DNA from 3 places in the Colwellia sp. Bg11-12 genome. Region 3 is predicted to be linked to each of the others. Evidence: predicted binding sites of a transcription regulator. Region 3 holds the regulator's gene; each other region holds the start of a gene.

Region 1 (5,074 bases), on a different contig from region 3:
ATACGGTGATCGCATTTCAACGACCCTCGATGGTCAAGCCGTTATTGGCGCTGGACCTAACGCTATGGACACGCCACTAAGTTATTCAACACCACTTATTGTCGAGTCAATGACCGTATATCGGGGTATTGCACCTGTTTCTGCAGGTATTAACACCATTGGCGGCGCTATTGATGTAAAAATGCGTAAAGCAGAGTCACATAATAGTGACAAATTAGCCGTAGATGGAGATTTACAAGTTGGAGCAAGAAGTAATAACGAAGCACAAACGTTATCCTCAGTCGTTAATATTGCTAAAGGTAATCTAGGCGGTTTGTTTTACGCCAACTTGCAAGACGGTAACAGCATGGAAAGTGGTGATGGTAAAAAAATATCACCAACAGTTTATGCTAAACGTCAGTTGGGTGCTGATTTGCGTTATGTTGGCGCTACGAGTGAAACCGGTTTCAGTTACCATTATACCGATACACAAGATTCAGGTACGCCAGCATTACCGATGGATATTGAATATATCTTCAGTCATCGAGCAAGTTTAGACGGTAATTTTATGTTGGCAGACTGGCAAGCTGACTGGTTATTAGGTTATACCGATGCGGATCATGGCATGACTAATTTTGATATGCGACTTAACAGTAACCCTGAAAAATATCGTCGCAATAACGCTACAGGCATAACGACTAATTTTAAATTTACGGTTGGAAAAGCGTTTTCTTTTGGTGGTTTATCATTTGGTTTAGATGGATATTTAGCTGAACACGACTCTGTGATCACGAATCCAAACAATGCAATGTTTGAAGTCGTTAATTTTAATGATGTTGAAGATAACCGTCTTGGACTATTTGCTCAGTGGCAGCAAACCTATAGTGAGACTAAAATTCAGTTGGGGGCACGCTTAAAAAGAGCAGAATCTGATGCTGGAGAAGTAGCAACATCAATGGCCATGATGATGCCTATGGCGAGCACTATGAATACAATCAATTCTGGTATGAGCTCAACGATGCCTAGTATGGCTGATTTAGCTAAAAACTTACGTGATAACTTTAATCATAGTGACCGCAGTGTAGCTGATACTAATGTCGATATCGCGTTAAGTACTGAAACACAATTATCGACAGAATTATCACTGTATATGGGGCTCGGTTTAAAAAATCGTGCGCCATCATATCAAGAGCTTTATCTTTGGACACCTATGGAGTCAACAGGTGGTTTAGCTGACGGTAACACTTATATTGGAGATATAAATCTTAAAAGTGAAACGGCGTATCAAGCGGATATTGGTTTCACTTATCAAACCCCCAAAGCGATGATTGCACCTCATGTTTTTTATCAAAATATTGATAACTATATTCAAGGTACACCACTAGGTATGTCAGATATGTCAGCAAAAATGATGGCTCAGATGATGTCGGGAGACAACAATCCTCTTAAATTTACTAATGTTGATGCCAAACTTTATGGGGCTGACGTAAACGGTCATTACTATGTCAATGATCACATTCAGCTATCAGCAGTGGTCAGTTATGTTCGCGGTGAACGTCGTGATATTAACGACAACTTGTATCGTATTGCGCCATTAAATGGTCAGATAAGTGCCAGTTACTTTACTGAAAATTGGTCAGCAAACTTAGCTTTAGTTATCGCGTCGGCACAAAAAGATGTTTCATTAACGAACCTGGAAAAAGTAAGTGCAGGTTATGGTGTCGTCAATATAGATGCGCAGTACTACGTTAATAATGAATTAACTCTTCGTTTTGGTATTGATAACCTGCTAGATAAAGAATACCAAAATCATTTAGGTGGCTATAACCGAGTTAAAGGCAGTGAAATTACACTGATGGACCGTTTACCTGCTGAAGGTACAAGTGGTTGGGCTGAAATGACATACAGCTTTTAACTTGCTAATACTAAAATAATGATAAATATTGGCGCTTACCGATAAGTGAATATAGCTTATTGGTAAGGCTTGCCGGTTCTTATTTAAACAATAGTGGCAGGTGTGAACATACGGGATCAAAAAGAGTAGAAGTCACTTTCGCCATGAATTTGAAATCTCAGTAATACACGGTTAGTCACCTCGTTTATTATTTCTGATTTTGAACACAGTGACGAGCTTCTTCATCTATTGATGCCATCATACTATTGACATGAGGGAGCACATTTACGGTTGCTGAACTTCTAGTTTTAGGGGAGTCGTACATAAAAGTCGACTCATATTTTTTACACTAAGAATATGGATCGTTTGTTAGCTAATGAATTTCCAAAGTAAATTAGCGGGTAGATTATTTTTTGCTGATTTAGATCAATTCCGCTGTCATATACGCTTGCTGAAAAGTTAATAGTAAAGTAGAATCAAATGATAATCATTATTATTTGAGTTGTTGTTTATGACCCTTTCACAATTAACGCGTACCCAGCGAGCGGTGATCAGAACGTTACCGACAAATTTCGATTTAACGTCAAAGTTAATCGAGCAAGGATTTGCGTTAAAAACTGAAATATCATTAGCCCATAAAGCTCCATTTAATGGGCCACTTGCCTTTCACCTCCATGGTACTAAGATTTGTTTAGCGCCAAGTATTGCTCAACAAATAGGTATAGAAATAGTCTAATGTCACAAGCTTTACATTTGGCTCTAGTTGGTTTTGCCAACTCAGGAAAAAGCACCTTTTTTAATGCCTTAACTGGTGCGAAACAACAAACTGGAAACTGGACTGGTGTTACTGTAGCGACAAAACAGCATCATTTCTCATTTAATAATAATCAAGTTTTACTCTCAGACTTACCTGGTATTAGCTCTCTTGCAACTCGATCTGAGCAAAGTAAAGATCTGACTATTACTCAAGACTTTCTTAAAAACAAAGGCATTGATTGTTTGATCAATGTTGTTGATGCGACTCAATTAAAGCGCCAACTGTATTTAACCACACAATTACTTGAACTCGGTTTACCCTTATTACTGGTTATTAATAAATCAGATCGCAAAGAAGCTCAAACAGTTGACACCAATATCTTAGCCAAAGAACTGGGCTGTAAAGTTATTATTGCCAATAGTTTAGCTAAAGATACTTTAAAGAAAGTTGAAGAGGCTTTACTTGAATTACCTAAAGCGACTCAACGTCCTAAAAAATTAATTTTATCACCAAGCATCGTTAGTAAACTTGCTGATCAAAATTCAACTGAAGCCTTGATTGACCTTGAATGTGGCTCTTGTAATGATCAAGGTGCTTGTCAGCAAACGAATACTGATGCTATTAGTATTATGCAGGCGCGTTATGAATTCATTCAGCAATTATTGATTGATATTAAAAAAAATCTGCCAAACTCAAAAAAAGAACCTGAGATAAGTTTGAGTGATCGCCTTGACCATTTTATTCTTCATCCATGGTTAGGTGTTCCCGTTTTCCTGGGCATGATGTACTTATTGTTTATGTTTGCGATTAATGTAGGTAGTGCTTTTATTGATTTTTTTGATATTTTAGCTGGCGCTATCTTTGTTGACTATCCTCTACACTTTTTATCCAGTTTTGATTTACCTCAGTGGCTGCTCACTCTCATTGAAGGTGCTGGCTTAGGTATTCAAACAGTCGCGACTTTTATTCCAATCATCGCTTGTTTATTTATTGGCTTATCGATTTTAGAAAGCAGTGGCTACCTAGCGCGTGCAGCGTTTGTGGTTGACAGTGCTATGCAAAAAATTGGTTTACCCGGTAAAGCTTTTGTGCCTTTAATTGTTGGTTTTGGCTGTACGGTTCCTGCTGTAATGTCAGCACGAATTCTTGATAGTGAGCGCGAACGTATCACTACGATAATGATGTCGCCGTTTATGTCATGTGGTGCGCGTTTACCCGTATATGCGCTATTTGCTGCTGCATTTTTTCCTGACTCAGGACAAAACTTAGTTTTCTTACTGTATTTAATCGGAATAGCCGCGGCTCTTTTTACCGGCTTCTTATTAAAGCACACGGTATTAATGGGTAAAAATTCTGTCAATATTATGGAATTACCGCTTTATGAAATACCTAAACTTTCTTATCTTGTACATCGTGTTTGGCAACGCACTCGTTCATTTATTTTGGGAGCGGGTAAGACGATTGTTTTAGTGGTTTGTGTCCTTAACTTCTTTAACTCATTAGGTACTGATGGTCAGTTTGGTCACCAAGACTCTCAAGAGTCTGTATTAAGTAAAAGTGCTCAGGTTGTTACCCCTTTACTTGCACCGATGGGAATTAAGGAAGACAACTGGCAAGCAAGTGTCGGTATTATTACGGGTTTGTTTGCCAAAGAAGCGTTAGTGGCTACTTTTAATAGTTTATATACTGATACAAATGCTGAAAAAGAGGCATTAAAATCGATGCCTGAACTGTGGAATGATGCAGTAGATTCAATAAAAGAAAACTTATTAGGTATTCAAGCTGACGACCCTTTAGGAACTGATATCGGAGATGTTACCAACTTACATACCGCCGCAGAACAGCAGGGTGTTAACGAGGGAACCTTTACGGTTATGCAAGCGGCATTTGCTGGAAAAATCGGCGCATTTAGCTACCTGTTATTTATTCTACTGTATACACCTTGCGCAGCGGCAATGGGTGCAATTAAAAGTGAAGTAGGAACTCGTTGGGCTTCCTTTGCAGCTTTATGGAGTTTTTCACTTGCCTATTTGGCGGCTACATTCACTTATCAAGTGGCTACCTTTACTGATAATCCGTTGTCAGCAGGCGTTAGTATATTGATCGTTATTGGTATTTTTGCGGCGATATATTATTGGCTAAAACGTTTTGGAAAAAGTATTTTAACAATACCTACACAGGTTTCTTATTATTAATTGAACTTAGGTTGTTGTTTATTAAATACCGATAATTTTTTATCGGTATTTTTTTGAGTAAAATACTTGTTAGCAGGCTTTGGAGTTAACTGACAAGGCTGAAACGTCTATTTACTGATAGGCTAAAATTGATTGAGAAGTAAAGTTAAGTGTTTTAAATAGGGAAATAAACTTCAATGAGTAGTTTGAATGAGCAAGAGGTTGAACACTATTTATTAGCAAAGCCAGTCGCCTCACTTTATTATCCTT
Region 2 (5,074 bases), on a different contig from region 3:
GTGCAAGATAATGCTCCAGGCCAAAGCCAATCGCAAGAAGTAGAGCCACCACCACCTCATTATTAATGTAGTCGTTCTACTTCTGCTAGTATAAATGACATCCTGAATAATTTCAGGTTGTCAAAACACCCACATTACTCTTGTTTAAAAATACCAAACACTTGCTCTTTTGGACGAATTTGTTTCACGACATGTTCTTCTGGTTGTGACATCTGGTGTCCACAGCTCACGCAGGTGACTTTTTCAATGTTGTTTTCTTTGGTTAAGCCCATCGTATCCATGGCATTACATTTTGGGCAAATAGCGCCAGCAATAAATCTTTTTTTCATGTTTTTCAATCCAAATATAATCCAGTTACATTATTTTACCTTGAATCTTATCGATAGGAAAAGGACAATAGCGCTCTGAATTAAAATGAGTAATTATAAACCATGATCATAGCCACCGACTTAAGCTTAGATAGAGGCGCTAAAAACCTTATAAAGGCATCAAGCTTTACTATTCATCCTAACCACAAAGTTGGCTTAGTTGGCGCTAATGGCTGTGGAAAATCGTCTTTATTTGCTGCGCTATTAGGTGATTTACAACCAGACAGAGGTGATGTAAGCATGCCTTCGGGCTGGGATGTCGCTACGGTAAAACAAGAAACGCCTGCGCTTGAACAATCAGCTTTAGATTATGTTATGGACGGTGATAAAGAGTTTCGTCAGTTAGAACAAAAACTTGAACAAGCACGGTTAAATGATGACGGTAACCAAGAAGCCCTCATTATTAACCATATTGATGCCATTAATGGCTATAGTTTGCCTGCACGTGCCAGTGAATTGTTACATGGTTTAGGTTTTTTACAAGAACAACTCGGTAATGCCGTAAAAGATTTTTCGGGTGGGTGGCGAATGCGCCTTAACTTAGCTCAGGCTCTTATTAGCCGAGCAGATCTTTTATTACTCGATGAGCCCACCAACCATCTAGATTTAGATGCGGTAATTTGGTTACAACGTTGGCTAAAACGCTTCACAGGTACTTTAGTGCTGATTTCACATGACCGTGATTTTCTTGACGATGTAATCGGACAAATTTTGCATATTGAGCACCAAGAGGCAAAGTTATATTCTGGAAATTATACCGCCTTTGAACGCCAACGCGCTGAACATTTAGCCCAACAAGATGCACAATTTCAGAAGCAGCAAAAAGAAGTTGCCCATTTAACCTCATTTGTTGATCGTTTTAGAGCAAAAGCCAGTAAAGCCAAACAAGCACAAAGTCGTTTAAAACGTCTACAAAAATTACCCGACTTAGCGCCAGCACATATCGACAGTCAATTTACCTTTAGTTTCAAAACACCCGAGACACTGCCGTATCCGTTATTGGCCTTAAAAGAAACGACCTGTGGCTATAGCCAAGAAGCCATTATTTTACGAGATGTCGGTTTAACACTTGTGCCCGGAAGTCGAATAGGTCTTCTAGGGAGAAATGGCGCAGGTAAATCGACACTGATAAAGTCGTTAGCTGGTGATATAGCGTTAATTAATGGCGAACGCTATTGTGCTCAAGATTTAACCATAGGTTACTTTTCTCAGCATCAACTTGAACAATTACATATGCCAAGCAGTGCTATTGAACATATTGTCCGTGCGAGACCTGAAACCACAGAGTTACAAGCTCGGAGTTTTTTAGGCAGTTTTGGTTTTACTGGCGACCAAGCATTATCACCGGTAGAAACCATGTCTGGTGGAGAAAAAGCACGCTTGGTATTGGCATTAATTGTTAATGAGAAACCACAATTATTATTACTCGATGAACCCACTAACCATCTTGATTTAGAAATGCGTCAAGCCTTGGTCTTCGCTTTACAAGATTTCGAAGGGGCTATTATTTTGATCGCCCATGATCGCTTTTTATTAGAATCATGTGTTGACGAATTTTTCTTGGTGGCTAATGGGCAAGTTAATGAGTTTTTAGGAGATATTGACGATTATCAACAATGGTTAAACGACGATAAAAAGCAAACACTCAAAAATACCAAGCCAGCAAAATCTGCTGAAATTGTTGATAAGAAACAATTACGAAAAGAACAGGCTGAATTACGCAAAAAAGCATCACCGTTGCGTAAGCAAGCAGATAAGTACGAGAAAAAAGTACAGCTATTGCATACCGAATTAGCTGAGGTGGAAGCGATATTAGCCGAAAGTGATATATATCAAAGTGAGCATAAATCACGCTTAGCGACACTCATTAAGCAACAAGCGAGTCTCAAAGCAAACATTGAAGAAAATGAAATGTATTGGCTTGAATTAGAAGAACAAATTGAAGAAGTTATGTTACAAGTTTCAATATAAAATTTAATTATAAATTTTATATTACTTGCTACACTTAATATCAATACCCTTAAAATAATGAGAACCTTATGAAAAAAACAGCATTCGCCCTTTTTTATCTAGCATTGCTTAGCAGTTTTTCAAGCTTTGCCTTTCAAGGTGATCTTGATAAAGGTATTTATGAATTAAACCGTGGCGCTTTTAAAGCCGCTATTGAAGAGTTTGAGCCGCTGGTTGCCCAAAAGTACTCTCCTGCACAATACCAAATGGCTATGATTTATTTAAATGGCTATGGGGTGAAAAAAGATCCTAACAGAGCATTCGAGTTGCTGTCTCTTTCTGCTGCACAAGGCTACTCTGAGGCCCTATTTAACTTGTCACTTATGTATTCTGAAGGTGTGGTTGTTAAAAAAGATTTAAAAAAAGCTTTTACACTTATGGAAAGAGCAGCGATAAAAGACTTAGTTGGCGCGCAATTTAATCTAGGTGTGATGTATTTTAACGGTTTAGGTACTTATAAAGACTATAAGCAGGCGGCCCGTTGGTATACAACGGCAGCAAAGCAAAATTACGCTTTAGCACAATTTAACTTGGCGCTTATGCATTTTGAAGGATTAGGCGTAGAAAAAAGCGTAGAAATGTCTTATGTATGGAATATTATTGCGGCAAGCAATGGTTATAAAGATGCAGAAAAAAGTAGAGATATGGACGAATTAAAACTCAGTAGTGTACAAATAAGTGAAGCAAGAGAAAAAGCCAACAGACTCTATCAACAATTTATTGAACAAGAAGAATTGAAAGCTAAGAAATAAAATTGCATATCCTTTTATAAAACTTTAAAGGTACAACCGTCAAATTAAAGAATCTTTGATCTATATCACAACCATAAAGTGAGTACCGATTTAAAATGGCTATGACATTAAGTTATAGCCATTTTTGTTGTAACTCATTTATTTTTATGGAGTCTGTTATGAACTTTTTCGATATGATTATTAATGATCCTGTTGTGCTTTATTCTTTTGGTGGTTTAGCAATTCTTTTAGGTATTGGTGCATTTTACATCTACTATTTTCTTAAAAATATTAATGAAAATAACTGATTAGCATTAGCTATTTTCTAAAGCCACTTATTCATAATATTTTATGTACAAAAATCGTTCAAAAGGGTGATATTGACTATACTAAGTACACTTATCTGAATTAATTGTGATGTATTGCTCACACAATTAATGTGAAATATTGGGTGTGCCTATGAATTTATCCATTAATCAACCATCCTCTTCACTCAGCTATATTGAACGTAAAACTAAAGAGCGTGAAGAAACAGATGAAAAGCTATCTTCAGGAAAAAGCGTAAACAGTGCGGCTGATGACGCCGCTGGCTTACAGATATCAAATCGTTTAACCGCTCAAATCAATGGTTATCAACAAAAAAGTGCTAATGCCCAAGATCAAATCAATACTAATAACGTTCAAGAAAGCGGACTATCGGCTATTAATGAAAGTTTACAAAGAGCCAATGTTTTATCTATTCAATCGGGAAGCCCGCTTAGCGATCCAAGCGCTATCCAAAACGAGCTAGACCAATTAACCGAACAAATAAATGCTGTAGCTGGAGAAGTACTCGGTGATCCTAGTTTTATTTCAGGCTTAGATGTCAGTGATCCAACGACAAACCAAGCAGCACTAGAAGATGCATTTTCCCGTGTTAATGAATCAGCAAGCGCACTCGGTGCACAAAGTAATGCTTTGGGTAGCCAAGTTTCTACTTATGAAACCACACGCGTTAACGTGAACGAATCGCGCTCTCGTGTTGAAGATACTGATTACGCGTCAGTAACTTCTGAGAAAGAACGCATAAATGTTATTTTACAAGCTGCCGTGATTAATAAAAAGGATGAAGAGTCTCGCAAAGGTATACTCATTAATCAAAGAGTCTAGCATGAACATTTTATGATCAGGCTTAACAAGGTGAGCTTTATTTTTGGCTGACAATATCTATTTATTTTCAATTCACTTACAATCATATTATTCAAAAATCACCACAGACCTCTATTACTTTAAAATGTTTACTCAAAGTCAATTCATTCCCGCTTGGTGGCTGCACAATGCTCATTGCCAAACTATTCTTGCCAAATTTTTAAGATCTAAAAAACATCTAGAAACTTGCAATGAAACGTTAGAATTACCTGATGGAGATTTTATTGATTTAGCATGGACTGATAAACCTACACAAGATGAAACTCGTCCTTTGGTTGTCGTTCTACATGGCTTAGAAGGCTCGGTTAATAGCCACTATGCCAAAGGTATGTTGTCGGCTATAAAAGAGAAGAAATGGCTAGGCGTGCTTATGCATTTTAGAGGTTGTAGTGGACGAGTTAATAGAAAAGCCCGTTCATATCACAGTGGTGATACGGATGACATTAGCTATTTGACACAATTTTTAAAGCAAAAATACCCACAGTTGCCGATGACGATTATTGGTTTTTCTCTCGGTGGAAATGTATTAGCGCGTTATTTAGCAAAAGAACCTGATAACCCTTATCAAGCGGCGGCAATAATTTGTGCACCATTGCATTTAGCCAGCTGCAGTAAGCGGATCAACCAAGGCTTTTCGCGAATCTACCAAAAATACTTAGTTGGCATGCTTAAAAACAGTATTAAAGATAAAATGGCGCGTGATCTCCTTTCGGCTCCGTTATCACAAAAACTGTCACAGAAACTAGATGAAATTAAAACCATTTGGCAATTTGATCA
Region 3 (5,074 bases):
AAATAGCGAGTAGGGCATAACTGTCTTTGCCCCCAGAGACACAAACCATTATTTTATCGCCATCTTCTATCATATTGTATTGTGCAATAGCTTGACCAACATGGCGTCTTAAGCGTTTTTCAAGTTTACTCAGCTGTATTTTTTGGCTGGCTGTTAAAGTTGTTATTGGTGTCGCTGATTGAGCGCTCATAGTGTTTCCTAGTGCTATTTATAATGAAAAAATATCGATTTTTACGGCGCGTAGTATAGCAAAAAGCCAAGAAAACTCTTGGCTTTTTAATTTATATTTAAAGATCTAAACCTGACGCTAATAGACCTTATGCTAGAGGCGAAATGTAGCCATCAGGTTTAATGGCTAATACATCACAGTTTAGACGGTCAATTACGTGCTCTGCGGTATTGCCGATCAATGCTGCTGAAATTCCTGTACGGCCAATGGTTCCTAAAACAACTAATTCTGCATCGATTTCGTTAGAAATACTTTGAATAACATCTTCAGGTAAACCCTCTTTCACGTGCGTGTTTTCAATGGGTATGTTGTAACTATTTGCATGACTTTCCATTGCACTTCTATGGTGGTTAAACATGGTCTCGTTATATTCGCAGGCATTAAACTCTGGGATTTCAATGGCAATATTTACAGGCGTACCTGGGTAAGAATTAACTAAGTGGATATTAGCCTTAATGAGTGATGAGAAAGCAATCGATTCTTGAGTTAATTTTTTATTAAGTGCTTTGTGCTCTTCATCGTCACTGCCCATGTTAAGTGCGGTAAGCAAATTACCATTGCTTGGCCAGCTATGATCTTTAACAAGTAATACAGGACAAGGGCATTTTCTGAGAATATGCCAGTCTGTTGGCGTAAAAATAACAGATTTTAGCTTATCGTGTTGATGTGTGCCTTTGATAACAATATTAAAATTTTCAGCAAGCACTTTTTTGATTATTTTCTCAAATGGACGGTTATGCCAAATAATACAAATGTCTATGTTAATATTATCGTGATTAATTTCAGAAATTTTTTCTGCTAACCATTGTTGACTATCATTAATAACAGACTGGCGCATTGCTTCACGTTCTTCGCCAGAAAGCATCGTCGTCATTTCATAAGATAAATCATAAATGGTTAAAAATGCGGTGATTTCTCCCCCACTATAGCGAGCTAATTCAATAGCACGCTTTAACGCTTTTTGATTTTCAGTGGTGGGGTCAATAACGGCTAATATTTTTTTATACTTTTCCATACATTTACTCCTAACGCATTAAATACTAATAATATTAACAATAGACTATATTTGGTACATGTTATTTGCGTTACATCATAATATTTCAATAAAAAAAATGCTTAACATGATCAATGTTAAGCATTTTATGTAAATTTCTATAGAAACTAAAGTGAAGCACACTCGTTAAGTTTATCCATATCTAAAATAGTAATAAGCTTACCTTCGACGCCAATCAATTCATTTTTTTGAAAACGATTTAATAATCGGCTAATCGTTTCTACCGTTAGGCCAATATAATTACCAATATCGCTTCGCGTCATGGTTAAGCGAAAGTCTGTCGCTGACATCCCTCGCGCATGATAACGACTCGCTAGTGTTGAGATAAATGTCGCCAAGCGCTGTTCAGCATTTTTACGATTAAGTAAGGTTAACATTTCTTGATCTGAGCGTATTTCCGAACTCATCATACGCAGAATTTGTTTTTTTAACTTCGGCATAGTATTCGATAATGTATCGAGTGTGTTGTAGGGTATTTCACAGACCATTGATGTTTCTAGCGCTTTTGCAAAGCTAGGGTGTTCTGATTCTGCAATAGCATCAAAACCTAATAAATCGCCAGCTAAATGAAAACCGGTAATTTGTTCTTCCCCTTGTTCATTTACCGTGAATGTTTTAAATGTTCCAGAGCGAATAGCGTACAACGCTTGCATTTTATCGCCGTCTTGAAATATTTGTTCACCTTTATGAATAGGGCGTTTACGGTCGATAATACTGTCTAGCGTATCAAGTTCTTTCTCATTTAAAGAAAACGGTAAACATAGCTCACTGATACTACAATTTTGACAATGAATGTGCTGAGATGTAGAACATGGCTTTTTATACATATTAACCTAAATGATTTATTTATCTTTAATAATTTCGATCATATTAAAACAACTGCTGATATGCAATCATTAAACTGTATATTCCATACATAATTATCATAAAGGCCATTGTTTTTTTAAATTTCATGTTAGTTAACAAAGACTTTATTCCAAAAGAACCTAATGAAATACTCAACAATGCCGGCAAGGTACCTAAACCAAAACATGTCATTATCAAGGCGCCACTTAGAGTACTTCCACTCGCTAATGACCAAGTTAAGGTTGAATAAACTAAACCACAAGGTAGCCATCCCCAGATAGCGCCTAATGCTAAAGCTTGTTTAGTATTTTTTACAGGGATAAACCTCTTACTTAATGGTGATAAAAAGCGCCAAAGCACTTTACCTATTTTTTCAACTTTTGATAGCCACATTAGCCATTGACCCAAGTATAAGCCTAGTAATATTAAAAATACTGCGGCGAACAGTCGAAGAAAACCTAAGGGCACACCAATATTTTTTGCAGCAATCGAACTACTAAAACCAACGATACCACCAATTAAGGTATAAGAAAAAATACGGCCAAAATTATAAGCACTGACCAGTTTAAATTGATCACTTACCTTATGTTGAGGAGATATTGCTGATGTTAGCATAGTGGTTATGCCGCCACACATGCCAATGCAATGGCCCGAACCTAATAAGCCAATAATAAAAGCAGATAAATAATCAATACTTAGCATATTAGTTACTTAATACCCGTATCATTGTCTTTTTTTTCTATACTGTTAGTTTCAGTTGAACGCTCAGCGCTTTTATTTTTGTTATCATCAAATAAAATACTCATGCCTTGTTTTTCTAAATCATCAAATTGTTCAGTTTTTACTGCCCAAAAAAATAGATATATGCCTAAGGCCGTTAGTATTATCGCAATAGGGATCAAAATATAAATAATGCTCATTGTCTTTATTCTCTATTTTTGTGTCACGATTATTTTTTGAGTAAACGTAATGAATTGGTGATCACTAATATTGAACTCGCCGACATGCCTATTACAGCCATGTATGGAGTAATGAAACCTGCAACGGCAAGTGGTAATACGATAGCATTATAACCAAATGCCCATAAATAATTTTGCCAAATAATACGGCGTGTTTTACTCGCGACACGTGTCAGCGTTGTTACTGACTTTAAACGATTATTCAATAAAATAACGTCTGCACCGCTTTTGGCTATATCAGTACCACTACCCATCGCAATAGAAATATGAGCTGCGCCAAATACGGGGGTGTCATTTACGCCGTCTCCAACCATCGCAACGGTTGAACCATTGGGTTGTCGCTTAATAATCGCCATTTTATCTGTCGCCGTCAAAGTACTGTGTACTTCATCTAAATGAAGTAACGCTTGAACTTTGTTACATCCCACTGCGTGATCACCTGATAGCATAATGGTATATATATTTTTTTTCTTCAAATTACCTAAGAGTTTTTTAGCATCTTCACGGATCTCATCCGTTAAATAAAATGCCGCCACTAATTTATTATCTTCTAATAATAAACATGAAGCGGTTTCAAATTCAGTTAATTTGTTTGTTTCACTCAGTAACCATTGTGGTTTACCTATCCGATAGTATTTACCATTCACTTTACCCTGAATGCCAAAACCTGATTTAATCTCTACCTGTTCAGTGGTGTATGAATAATCACGAAATGATTTAAACGGTTTGGCTAAGGGGTGTTCTGAATAAGACTCAAGTGCTGCTGCTATAGATAAAACTTGCTGTTTACTATATTTATAATGCTCACTATTAAATAGTTGAGTTCGATTAATAGAAAAATCACCCGAGGTTAAGGTACCGGTTTTATCAAAGGCAATGGTGGTTATCTTAGGTAAGGTCTCCATAACATGTGCTGATTTTATCATGATGCCTTCGCGGTTTAAGCGTGTGGTCGCACAAGTTAACGCAGTGGGTGTGGCAAGAGACAAAGCGCAGGGGCAGGTAGCAACAAGAACAGACAACGTGATCCAAAAGGCTTCCTCAGGTAAATGTTGATGCCAGTATAAAGCGGTACCTATAGCGGTCAGTAAAATAAGAGCAACAAAATATTGTGCTATTTTATCTGATAATTTAGCTAATTTGGGTTTATGTGCTTGAGATGATTCACTTAACCGTATGAGTTGGCTTAAAAAAGAATGTTCACTAGGCTGTTTTACTTCAACGTTAATATTACCGTCACCATTTATAGTACCGGCAAAGACTATATCGCCCACCGCTTTATTTAAGGGTAATTGTTCACCTGATAACATCGCTTCATTAAGCTGGCTACTACCAGAAATAATGGTGCCATCGGCAGGGACAACTTCTCCAGGCTTTATCAAAACAATATCAAGAGGGCAAAGTTTTTTAGCAGGAACCAGTATTTCTTTTTTTATACCGTCTTCATTGATGAGCTTTGTTGCTGTCATTGGCATTAGCTTAAGCAAGTTAGCTGAAACTTCTGCTGCTCGACTTCGTGCTCTAAATTCTAAAAACTTACCAATAAGCAATAAAAAGGTGAACATTGACACCGATTCAAAATACACTTCACCTTGCTGAGTAATGGTCGCCCATGCACTGGCTGAAAATGCGAGAGAAATAGCGATAGCAACCGGTACATCCATCGATAAGCGCTTTATTTTTAACGCATTAATCGCGCCTTTATAAAAGGGTAACGCGCCATAAGTAACAATAGGAATGGTTAAAAATAAGCTTGCATAACGTAAGTATATTAAGTTGTACTCATCCATACCTGAAAAAGCGCCAAAGTATAATCCAAAGGCAATCATCATCACCTGCATCATCAAAATGCCAGAAATACCTAAACGCTTGATGTAATTATTACTTTGAGTTTTGTTCAGTTGTTCTGCGGTACTTGCTTTGAATGGGAGTGCTTGGTAACCAATTTTGGCAATACGGTTAATCAACTCACTCAATTGAACGTTA

What was found. Region 3 encodes FNR, which switches genes on or off when oxygen is low (the NO sensors DNR and NnrR bind a similar motif). Its sites were predicted from a motif close to TTGATCTAGATCAA; they were not measured.
Region 1: a site for FNR is predicted at 2,290-2,303, ahead of H4J39_RS02600 (FeoA family protein). Genes of this name have one in related genera too.
Region 2: a site for FNR is predicted at 3,186-3,199, ahead of H4J39_RS09360 (DUF3149 domain-containing protein). Genes of this name have one in related genera too.

Annotation. Positions count from the first base shown of each region.
Region 1 covers NZ_JACGUZ010000050.1:156,039-161,112, reverse strand. The annotation lists gene H4J39_RS02605 (TonB-dependent receptor) at 1-1,894, shown strand, start outside; gene H4J39_RS02600 (FeoA family protein) at 2,385-2,609, shown strand; gene feoB (ferrous iron transport protein B) at 2,609-4,825, shown strand; gene H4J39_RS02590 (MmcQ/YjbR family DNA-binding protein) at 5,011-5,074, shown strand, end outside.
Region 2 covers NZ_JACGUZ010000071.1:99,692-104,765, reverse strand. The annotation lists gene H4J39_RS09380 (SlyX family protein) at 1-66, shown strand, start outside; gene H4J39_RS09375 (YheV family putative zinc ribbon protein) at 135-329, opposite strand; gene H4J39_RS09370 (ATP-binding cassette domain-containing protein) at 432-2,339, shown strand; gene H4J39_RS09365 (tetratricopeptide repeat protein) at 2,408-3,130, shown strand; gene H4J39_RS09360 (DUF3149 domain-containing protein) at 3,289-3,417, shown strand; gene H4J39_RS09355 (flagellin) at 3,569-4,258, shown strand; gene H4J39_RS09350 (hydrolase) at 4,302-5,074, shown strand, end outside.
Region 3 covers NZ_JACGUZ010000061.1:35,814-40,887, reverse strand. The annotation lists gene ttcA (tRNA 2-thiocytidine(32) synthetase TtcA) at 1-190, opposite strand, end outside; gene uspE (universal stress protein UspE) at 318-1,244, opposite strand; gene fnr (fumarate/nitrate reduction transcriptional regulator Fnr) at 1,391-2,110, opposite strand; gene H4J39_RS08130 (sulfite exporter TauE/SafE family protein) at 2,154-2,831, opposite strand; gene ccoS (cbb3-type cytochrome oxidase assembly protein CcoS) at 2,837-3,049, opposite strand; gene H4J39_RS08120 (heavy metal translocating P-type ATPase) at 3,079-5,074, opposite strand, start outside.